DNA from 3 places in the Paenibacillus glufosinatiresistens genome. Region 2 is predicted to be linked to each of the others. Evidence: riboswitches for the same ligand, from Rfam matches in the RefSeq annotation. Region 2 holds a riboswitch; each other region holds the start of a gene.

The links. A riboswitch is a leader RNA that binds a small molecule or an ion and turns the genes downstream of it on or off. The one in region 2 is predicted to bind cyclic di-AMP.
Region 1: it holds a riboswitch for cyclic di-AMP, as region 2 does, so the genes downstream of both, RBI05_RS16910 (ubiquitin-like domain-containing protein) here and RBI05_RS10970 (C40 family peptidase) in region 2, are expected to answer to the same signal.
Region 3: it holds a riboswitch for cyclic di-AMP, as region 2 does, so the genes downstream of both, RBI05_RS18165 (C40 family peptidase) here and RBI05_RS10970 (C40 family peptidase) in region 2, are expected to answer to the same signal.

Annotation. Positions count from the first base shown of each region.
Region 1 is NZ_JAVFHT010000021.1:10,641-13,918, reverse strand. Features, by position in the region: gene rnmV (ribonuclease M5) at 1-84, opposite strand, end outside; gene RBI05_RS16910 (ubiquitin-like domain-containing protein) at 276-1,430, opposite strand; cyclic di-AMP (ydaO/yuaA leader) riboswitch at 1,697-1,930, opposite strand; gene RBI05_RS16905 (TatD family hydrolase) at 2,101-2,892, opposite strand; gene RBI05_RS16900 (HD domain-containing protein) at 2,917-3,278, opposite strand, start outside.
Region 2 is NZ_JAVFHT010000008.1:72,509-75,786, reverse strand. Features, by position in the region: gene RBI05_RS10975 (AAA family ATPase) at 1-1,179, shown strand, start outside; cyclic di-AMP (ydaO/yuaA leader) riboswitch at 1,450-1,584, shown strand; gene RBI05_RS10970 (C40 family peptidase) at 1,589-2,059, shown strand; gene RBI05_RS10965 (TVP38/TMEM64 family protein) at 2,255-2,824, opposite strand; gene RBI05_RS10960 (NusG domain II-containing protein) at 2,963-3,278, opposite strand, start outside.
Region 3 is NZ_JAVFHT010000026.1:15,896-19,173, reverse strand. Features, by position in the region: gene RBI05_RS18175 (M1 family metallopeptidase) at 1-92, shown strand, start outside; gene RBI05_RS18170 (hypothetical protein) at 104-937, shown strand; cyclic di-AMP (ydaO/yuaA leader) riboswitch at 1,180-1,318, shown strand; gene RBI05_RS18165 (C40 family peptidase) at 1,324-1,809, shown strand; cyclic di-AMP (ydaO/yuaA leader) riboswitch at 2,174-2,316, shown strand; gene RBI05_RS18160 (C40 family peptidase) at 2,322-2,813, shown strand; gene RBI05_RS18155 (GNAT family N-acetyltransferase) at 3,070-3,278, shown strand, end outside.

The DNA.
Region 1 (3,278 bases), on a different contig from region 2:
GGTCTCAATTGTGTCCGCCTTGACGGCCCGCTTGACCGCCACCGTGTCGCTTCGGCCTTCCACCACTATGACTTCTTTGATCATCATCTATCAGGCATCCCTTATTGATAAAAAGTTATAGCCTCCCGCAACTTCCCGCGGAATAAATCCGTCGGATATAACAAAAAGAAGGGTTCGCTCCCCTTCTTTTTGGCTAAAGAATTGTATAGGCGAGAGCTTAACTCACTATAGCGTAAGTCCCGCTTTTTTGCAAAAACCGTCCCACCTCACTGCCGTCAGTTCAGCTCGGGTTTGACCGGTCCGATCACATACACCGTACGTGACTTGCGTCCGAAATTCCGTGCATGGCTCAATGAATCGTAGTAGACGTCGATCTTGTTGCCTTTGATGGCACCGCCCGTATCCTCTGCGCGGCGGAATCCCAGACCTTCAATGTACACCCACCAGCCAATCGGAATGATATTCGGATCGACCGCAATGGTCCGTCCCTCGGTTACCCGCGTCCCCGAAGCCGTCCGTGTGCCAATGCCCGGCTCTTCGGAAGAGTAGGCCGTCATGGAGACATTCTTGATTACCCGTTTATAATCGAAATTCACGCCGGATTTCTTGGCCGTTCCTCCGCTTGAGGTAGTTTTGGCCTTGGTTGTGGTGGCTTTGGCTTTGGCAGCGACAGCTGGCTTGGGAATCGGCTTCGCCTTGGTGCCGACGGCAATAACTTTGTCTTTCGTTACCGTCTGAACCTCTTTGCCGACCATGACCATCGAAGCGAGCTGACCATCCTGATAGGTCTTCTCGATATGCTGGATCATGACTCCCGGTTTGCCTGCTTGTGCCACACGCACGTCACCCACATAGAGGGAAGGGTCCGCCGTCTTGATGACCCGGAACGGCAAGTTCTGCGTCCGCTGCACGACTTGCTTCGTGATACGGACGACCTTGACATCCAGACGATTGGCGGAAATTGCGGTGTCGGTCGAAGGAAATACTTTGTCATGCTCGCCCAGGTTTACCCCGAGCTTGGTTAATGCGGTGCCGAGGTGATCCTCGGTCGTATATACGGTCTTCGTCTTGCCGCCTTCGGTCAGGCTGATCTGATGCGCCCGGTCGATGGCGATACGGTCACCGTTCTTCAATTCGTCGCTTACCGAGGCCGACAATTGGTCATGCGGCGATACCGTAATTCCGGCTTCCGCCAGAATGTCGCCAAGAAGCGTCTTGCGCGTCTCCAGCGTCCGGATCTCTCCGTCGACAACAACTGTAATTTGCTTAATGCTGCTGCCGCCGGTCAAGAACACGATCAACAGCACCACCGCGGCAGATGCGGCTCCTGCGAGCAGCAGGATGCGAATATGGCTCTGAATCCATTGTACTGCGTTCGGCCTGCTGGATGTCTGCGAATCATGGGTCATCTCTGGTTGAATTGCGCCCATACTCTCCATCCTCCTTGCATAGCTTCCGGCCGCGAACTTCTCTCTTTGATGACTGTCACGGCGTTCGCGTGAAGCTACATGAGATTGTCACAGGATACGCGGTAGATCAGAAGCATGCGTCTCCCGTTCACCGATCGGCTGCCCGGCACTCGTATTTATCCGGCGGATACTGTAAAAATTCAAACAAAAAAAGCCTGGAAAGAGACTCTAACAGAGGACTCTTCCGTGGCTTTTCCAAGGCCGGATCAGGGACTTGTGCACGAGGTTTCCTCTCTTACTTGCGCTTACGGGGTTAGCTGTCGGGTTCGGACGAAAGAGAGACGCCCTATCTCAGGTCATCCGCTCATGGCGAATGCCCTCAAATTCACCCCAAAGACCACGAAAAGAAATCAAATACTGTTCTGCAGACGCGTCCGACGATGGCTTATGTACGACCGGGATACGGCAGATCAATATCGGTTCCCCCGTTCTCCGTGACGGAGACTCAGCGAGACGATCGGTGAATCAACGGCTGACCAGCAGCTCGTTGTACTGAAAAGATGATATCCTGTTTTAATGCAGATTGTAAAGCGCACTTCAACCACGTTTACAAACATAAAAGGTTAAATATTTGTAATAAACAGTGGTTTCTTCGTTAAAAAAGTTTAATCCTTCGAGAATGCTCCCTTTTTCACCCCTTTTCCTCCGGATTTCGCTGGATACCAAATCGTTCCAGCGCGTTCGCATACGTTTTTTTAGCTAATTCTTCCAAATGTAAGCCCTTTATTTCAGCCGCCGCTTCTGCCACCAACCTGACATGAGCACTCTCATTCCGCTTACCGCGGAAGGGGTGAGGCGTCAGATAGGGGGAGTCCGTTTCGATCAGCAGCCGGTCCATCGGCGTCTCCTTCAAGACCTCTTTCGGAACCCTTGCATTCTTGAATGTAACCGGTCCCCCAAAAGACAAGTGGAAGCCCATGTGAAGGCATTGTTTGGCCGTCTCCCAGCTCCCCGAGAAGGAGTGCATGACGCCGCCAACCTCCGATGCTTTTTCCTCGCGGAGAATTTTAACAATATCCTCATGGGCATCGCGATTATGGATGACAATCGGCATGTTCAATTCCCGGGCCAGTCCGATCTGACGGCGTAAAAGCGCCTGCTGCACATCCTTCGGCGATGTATCCCAATAATAATCCAGCCCGATTTCGCCGATAGCGACGACTTTGGGATGGGCGCATAGGGAAGCGATCCATTCCAGGTCGCCTTCGCGGAAATCAATGGCATCCACCGGATGCCAGCCTATGGCGGCATAAATGCTGTCATACTTCTCGGTCAGGCTCATCGTGGTCGGGATGGTCTCACGGTTGAAGCCGATATTGATCATTCGGGTGACCCCGGATTCGAAGGCCCGGGCTATAGTCTCCTCCCGGTCGCCGTCGAACTGCGGCGCATCCAGATGGGTATGCGTGTCGAATAATTCCATGGGTTCAGGCTCCTCTCCTTCTGTCTACAATCGTTCAAATATGGCGCGCACATTCCCGGGAAGATGCGGGAGCAGTGGCATGAGCTTATCTTGCGGGACATATAAATGATAGCGGCCCCGGTGAATGCCGCTGATCGAGCGGACAATATCCGATACTTCCGAAATTTCACGCAGCCGTTCCTGGCGGTCCAGCAGCAAAATCTGCTTCCCGTGAAAGCCCTCTCCGGGACGGAATACATCATAGGGCAGATCGGTAGGGAAATCAATTTCCAGGTCATATTCCGGGTGAAGTCCCGCTTCCCGGAAGCAGCGGCGAATCTCGTCGATTGTCTCCATATCCAGACTTTCCATTTCTACATACTTATACAATCTACGGTGGATGAACC
Region 2 (3,278 bases):
CCAATCGAACTGTTAACTATTGCGGCTTTCGTCGATGTGATCAATGAAGAAATCGTCCGAGCGAATGAACAAATTCAGCAGCATAATACTTTTATAGAGAACCGAGTGGATGAAGGGAATAAATTGATAACCCAGATTTGGGATTTTATCTGGAGTGAGAATCAGCAAAATCATGAGAAATATGTTCGTATAGATTATAGAACAGGACGAGCAATCGACAACCTTTCTGCAACATTAGCTCAAAAGAAGAATGAAAGAGTCGCATTAGAATCCGAAATTCACAGGCTGGAGGCTCAGATTACGAGTGTAATCCCCTCTGTAAACGAAATGAATCGGTTACTGAGGGCCTATCATTTTACTAATTTCAAATTCGCTCATACACAAAGTCAAGGAAATTATCGGTTAATCCGATCAAATGGTGAGGACGTTAATCAAACATTAAGTGAAGGCGAGAAAACGTTTGTTACCTTTCTTTATTTTATGCACTTATTAAACGGTAGCAATAACAGTGATTTAATTACGGAGAATAAAGTTGTTGTGATTGATGACACCATTTCAAGCTTGGACAGTAACGTATTGTTTATCGTAAGCAATCTGATTTCCAAACTTATAGAAGATGTACGCAACGAAGAAAGTAATATCATTCAGTTGTTTCTTCTAACGCATAATGTCTATTTTCACAAGGAAATTACGTTTTCAAAAAACCGGCCCAAAAATGGCGCTAGGATGGCGGATGAGACATTTTGGATTATCCGAAAATGGAATGATGTAACCGAATCAACCCCGTATAACAGCAACCCGATTAAAAGCTCGTATGAGTTAATGTGGCAGGAATTAAAGTCAGCCAATCACAGCTCTTCCATCACCGTTCAGAATTTGATTCGTAGAATCATTGAAAATTATTTTAAAATCTATGGTAATTACAGCGATCAGGACATTATTGATAGATTCGAGGAGGATGAGAAGGTCATATGTAAATCCTTAATCTCCTGGGCCAATGATGGTTCTCACTTTGCAGGAGATGATTTGTATATCGAGCACCCGATGGATACAGTCAGCAAGTACTTACGGGTATTTGAAAAGATATTTGTGGTTACACATCATCATGCCCATTATAAAATGATGATGGGAATTGAAGAATCTCTGGGATCGGCTTTGGAACAAACACAGGTATCGTAATCGAAAACGTAATATCAATTAAACGACATATACGGGATTAGAAGACGAGGAGGAAGTAACTACTCGTCTTTTTATATACACCAAAGATATTGAAATATATTACAAAAACGTTACTATTGTTTCAGACAAAGAATGATATTGAGTGGTTATTATAAAGCAAAAATATGGAGAAACAATGAAGAAAGTACGTAGAAAATACGTTGATAGTTAAATTTTTAGAAGGATTGACAGGTGGCCTACTATCTATTAAAGTGTTAATAGTTACAAAATATTAATAAGTTGCCGAATTTCAGCGTTGAAAACGGGGGAACCATTTTTTGGGTGAATTATTCTTGCATGAAAGGGAATATAGGGAACCTTTAACCGAATCCTCAGCTAACTCCGTAGGCATTGAAGGGAGAACAAGTTTCTGAAGAAAGTCATCGTATCCATGTTGGCAGCCTCATTTATATTTGCTTCTGCAGCACCAGGTACATATGCTAGCGAGGTAACCTTGGACAGTGTTGTGAATCGGGTCGTAGGAACCCCTTATCTTTATGGAGGAACCACAACTTCAGGCTTTGATTGTTCCGGATTTATTCTATATGTACTTAAGAAGTTCAATGTAGATGACCTTCCGCGCACTTCTCAATCGCAGGCTAAAACTGGCATTCCTGTAGCCAAAGATGATTTACGTGAGGGTGACCTCGTCTTTTTTAACACATTTGGTTCTGGAGTTTCGCATGCGGGCATTTACGTAGGTGATAACAAGTTCGCTCACTCTTCCAGCAGTAAGGGCGTAAGAATCAGCAGCTTGTCAGAGGCGTATTATAAGGAGCGATATGTAACAGCTCGCCGTGTAGTCAGTGAAAACAGCTATTCTGAAATGGTGAGCCGTTAATAGAAAGTTTTCTACATGTGGAGTAATGAAGATCGCCTCTAATTAGAGAGGCGATCTTTTTATTTGAATAGGCTATTCTAATTCCGTTAAGCTTGTTTGAGGATTATTTTTATTGGAAGTAGGATAAGGTACATGCGATGGATTCTCATGATAAGTATAAAAAGGGCTATCTCAGCGTTGTTAACTAATAATTTATTAGTCCCTGTACTTAGTGTGTCTTCTTTTACTAACCGTGAAGATGATTAGAATGAGTACGATACTTACTAAAATCAAAGCCACACTGAGATATTCCTTGCTGAGAATCAGCAATTGCTGAATAGAATAAGCCTCTATAATCAGAGCTGGCAGCTTTCCAAGCATAGTTGCTAATCCAAAAGTGACCCAGCTAACACGACTAACGGAACTCGATATATTAACCAATCCTGAAGGGATAAACGGGAGTATTCTTAAAGCAAGAATAAGAAAGAATGCTTCATAACCAGAAGTTTGTTGAAGTCTCTTCAAATATTTATTCTCATTTTTTATACCTCGTATTAAGGACAAGAACCCCCTGCGATAGAGAACAAAGCTAACAATTGCCCCGAGCACTTCTCCGAAAAAGGAAATCATCATTCCGTTGAGAAAACCGAACAAGGTGATGTTAGCTCCTGTGAGAAATACACTAGGGATGAATGCAAAAATGCTTATTAATATATTTAAAACCAGACTTAAGATAATGGCGAAATACCCACTTTCAGCTAACAATTCAACGATGTGCGTAGTCATACAAAATCCGTTCCTTTTTTATTTGAGATAACCTGAGCTCATTATAACAGGTAAATAAAAAGCTAAACATAGATCTCTGATTCTACGTTTAGCCCAATATATGTGCTTATGGAATAGTTTGTTTTTTATTTAAGAAAGTTATAGGATCGCATCTATATCATCAGTTGAATTAGGCTTCACTTCAACAATCATTCGCAGAGGTAGGCAAATGATAGATTGTCTTGGTCTTGATATTAAACCAAAGCTAAAACAGATTTTTTGCGGGCAGTCCGATTCAATTACTTCGATCCCTCTATCATGAACTTTGAGTATATCGTATCCTCTTTTTGTTTGAATCTTGATAATTTGGGGCTCATCCGTGAGTTCTACCTCTTTATATAGTTTATTATCTATACGTATACTTGCATAAGTACCGGTATTGGGCTGGTCCTTTCTAAGCAACTCTACTCCTAAA
Region 3 (3,278 bases), on a different contig from region 2:
GAAGAGCGGAACTTCCCGCAGCCTCCGTCTCCCGCTGGACGATGGGTGTGGCGCAAGGAATCGAGGCCCTGCTCGGCATTCTGTCATGGTGAGGTGAGCGCACATGAGAACCTGGATCAAATGCGGCTGGCGAAGCACCAAAGAACAGACTTATATTCTCATTCTTCTCTTTCTGTACCGGCTGTTGTGGGGCTACTTTCTGTACGGGTTCCTCCGGTCGGCAATTGTCCCCCTGCTCCTGCGCTATCCGGCTGCTGAAGCCGGAGGAACAACGATGGGACGAGTGCTGTTCTATCTCGAAGGCCGCCTGCGGCTGGAGGGGAGCCCGGATGTCCGCCGCTGGCTCCTGATTCTTGCCCTCCTGCTTCTGACTAGGCTGCTGATCTCTTCCTTCATCCGGGCAGGGCTGCTGCACGAACTGAGGCAGGAGAGTCTGGGAGAACGTGGTCTGTTCTTCTTTCCGGGCATGCGCAAATACGGCCTGCCGATTCTGCTCTTCAGCATGGCCGAATGGGCCTTCGCCCTGCTTCCGCTGTACTGGATCATTCCGCAAGCCCGAGGAACGCTCTTCGCCGCCTATTTTGACTCTTCCCGCCTGTGGGGGCTGCTCCCCCTTCTTGCGCCCTGGCTGCTCTATCTGTTCATCCTTCGGCTCATCTGGCTCTATCTGGAGTTCGGCTACGTCGGCGGCCGGGTCCTCTCCTCGCTGGGCCATGTGCTCCGCTATTTCATTCCCGCAGCCTCGCTCCGGCTGCTCATCGGCGCAGGAGGCGCGCTGACCGCCGCGCTCTGCGCAGCCTCCGGGTATCTTCTTCCCGGCTTGCCCGCCCTGCTCATTCGCCAGGCTGCGCCGTTGCCGGCAACCTTGTTCGCTCTATGGGGGATCGCTGCGCAATATCATCATTGGCGTGCCCGGCAGGAGGGAATTTCTGACTGAACTTATGCCCCCATTTCTTCCGGTAACAGCGAACAGAAGAGAAACAAATGTTCTACTCTTCCAAAGAGTTCATTCTTCTGACACAGAAGAGGGGCTCTTTTTGTCGATTTTCGGCACACCAAAGTTTGCAAAAGAGTAATGCCTCTGCTAAAATGAGGACATCAGTTGGTAACAAGTTTGTAATCTTTCAAAGCCGGTTCGTCACTTTTGCCGGTTGTCGTACCGTTGGATGCCATAACAAGGTGCATAACAAGCCAAATTCCCGGGCACCGGGGAGCGGGGGAACCATTTGTTGGGTGAATTGATCTCGTAACAGAGGGATCATAGGGGACCTTCAACCGAATCCTTAAGCTAACCACGCAGGCATTGGAAGGAGCTCTAACGTTTTGAATAAGGCACAATTTCGCAAAAAACTCGCAGCAGCGACGCTGGGACTTGTGGTTGTTTTCACATCATTGGGATCCGGAAGCGCTTTCGCCGACTCCAAAATGGACAGCGTTATTGCCAAAACGATCGGTGTATCTTATAAAGTAGGCGGCTCTACCACCGCCGGATTTGATTGTTCGGGATTTACCAAGTATGTATACAAGAAGCTGGGACTTAACCTTCCTCGAACTTCCAGAGAACAATACAAAATGGGCACAACGGTTTCCCGCAGCAATCTGCGGTCCGGTGACCTTGTCTTCTTCAACACGACGGGGAGCGGCGTCTCGCATGTTGGCATTTATGTCGGCAACGGCAAATTTGCGCAGTCTTCGTCTTCACGCGGCGTGAATATCAGCTCGCTGAGCCAGTCCTACTGGTCCAAACGTTATGTCGGCGCCAAACGCGTCATGAGTTCCACTGCATTCAAGGCCGTCGCTTACGATTGATTATCGTTTCTACATCCATTTAGCTGCTTATTCGCTTTCTGTGGCCCGAGTCTGCTGCTCCCCAGCATTTCGGGCCTTCTTATTGTTCATTAACCCTTTTTCTTCCTGGTGAAACAGTTCTCTCTCTCTTATTCTCCGATTTCTTCAAATTTTTTTGAGGTAACCTTTATGTAGGGAAAAAAAGGCGCTATAAAGCGTTTTTTTGCAATGAAAGCGCTACATAAAGTTCACAAACCGGAGTCTAGAGTGATTGCCAACCGTCTTCAGGTTTGTTACAATGATGCCAGTGAGTTTTTAGTAACATTTTTGTAATGATTGTTTCCCCTTTTTTATACGTTTTTGTCACGATTGCCGGCAAGACATCATACATACTGTGCCGAATTCCCCGTATTACTGGGGGAGCGGGGGAACCACGTTGGGTGAATTGACCTCCTATTCACAGAGGGGTCATAGGGGACCTTCAACCGAATCCTTAAGCTAACCTCGCAGGCCTTGGAAGGAGTTTAATCTCTTTGAAGAAGAAATTCGCAGCAGCATTTCTCAGCATGTCCATTGCACTTACGCTCGGAGCAGGAAGCGCATTCGCCGATTCCAAGATCGACAAGGTGATCGACAAGGCCATTGGAACGAAGTATTCTTCCGGCGGCACCTCGACCAGCGGGTTTGATTGTTCCGGATTCACGATGTATGTGTTCAACAAGATCGGCATTGATCTTCCGCACCAGTCGGGTTCCCAATATCAGCTTGGCGACGCGGTAGCGAAGAGCGATCTCAGACCTGGCGACCTCGTGTTCTTCAACACGACGGGACGGGGTGTCTCCCATGTCGGCATTTACGTGGGCGAAGGCCGTTTTGCACACGCTTCTTCCAGCAAGGGCGTTACCATCAGCTCCCTGGGCGACAGCTACTATGTGAACCGTTACGTTGGAGCCAAGCGGGTACTGAGCACGACAGCCTACAAGTCGGTAGCCGTCGATTCCGAAGATAACGACGACGTGCAATAAGCCCGTGTCGAAGTAGGACTTTCACCATCCCTCCTGCCGTTCCGGCAGGGGGGATTTTTTGTCCCTCTTACCCTTTTTATACCCCTGCTTCCGAAAGATAAACCCGAATTGCCGGCCCGCTTGATATTTTTTTCGGTTCTGCTGCCGCGGCGGCTCTATCCTTCCGTCCGGTATGTCATAATAAGCAGGAGCAACGCTACAGGAAAGGGGAGTATGACCTTTGATCCATTCATCCGAGCTTTACCGCGCTCTTCCGATGGATGTTGCGCATGCCCGCGAAATCTGCGGCTGGCAGTATGAGCCCCCCTATAACATATACGGCTGGCTGCCCTGGGATCAGCTTGAAGCGCTCGGCGTCGAGTTCGGCGATCCTAAGATCCGCGAGGAGCAGTATGTATCCGTAGTCAATGACCAGGACGTTCTATGCGGCTTCGCCCAGCTTTTTCCGGTAGAGCCTTCCGTCGT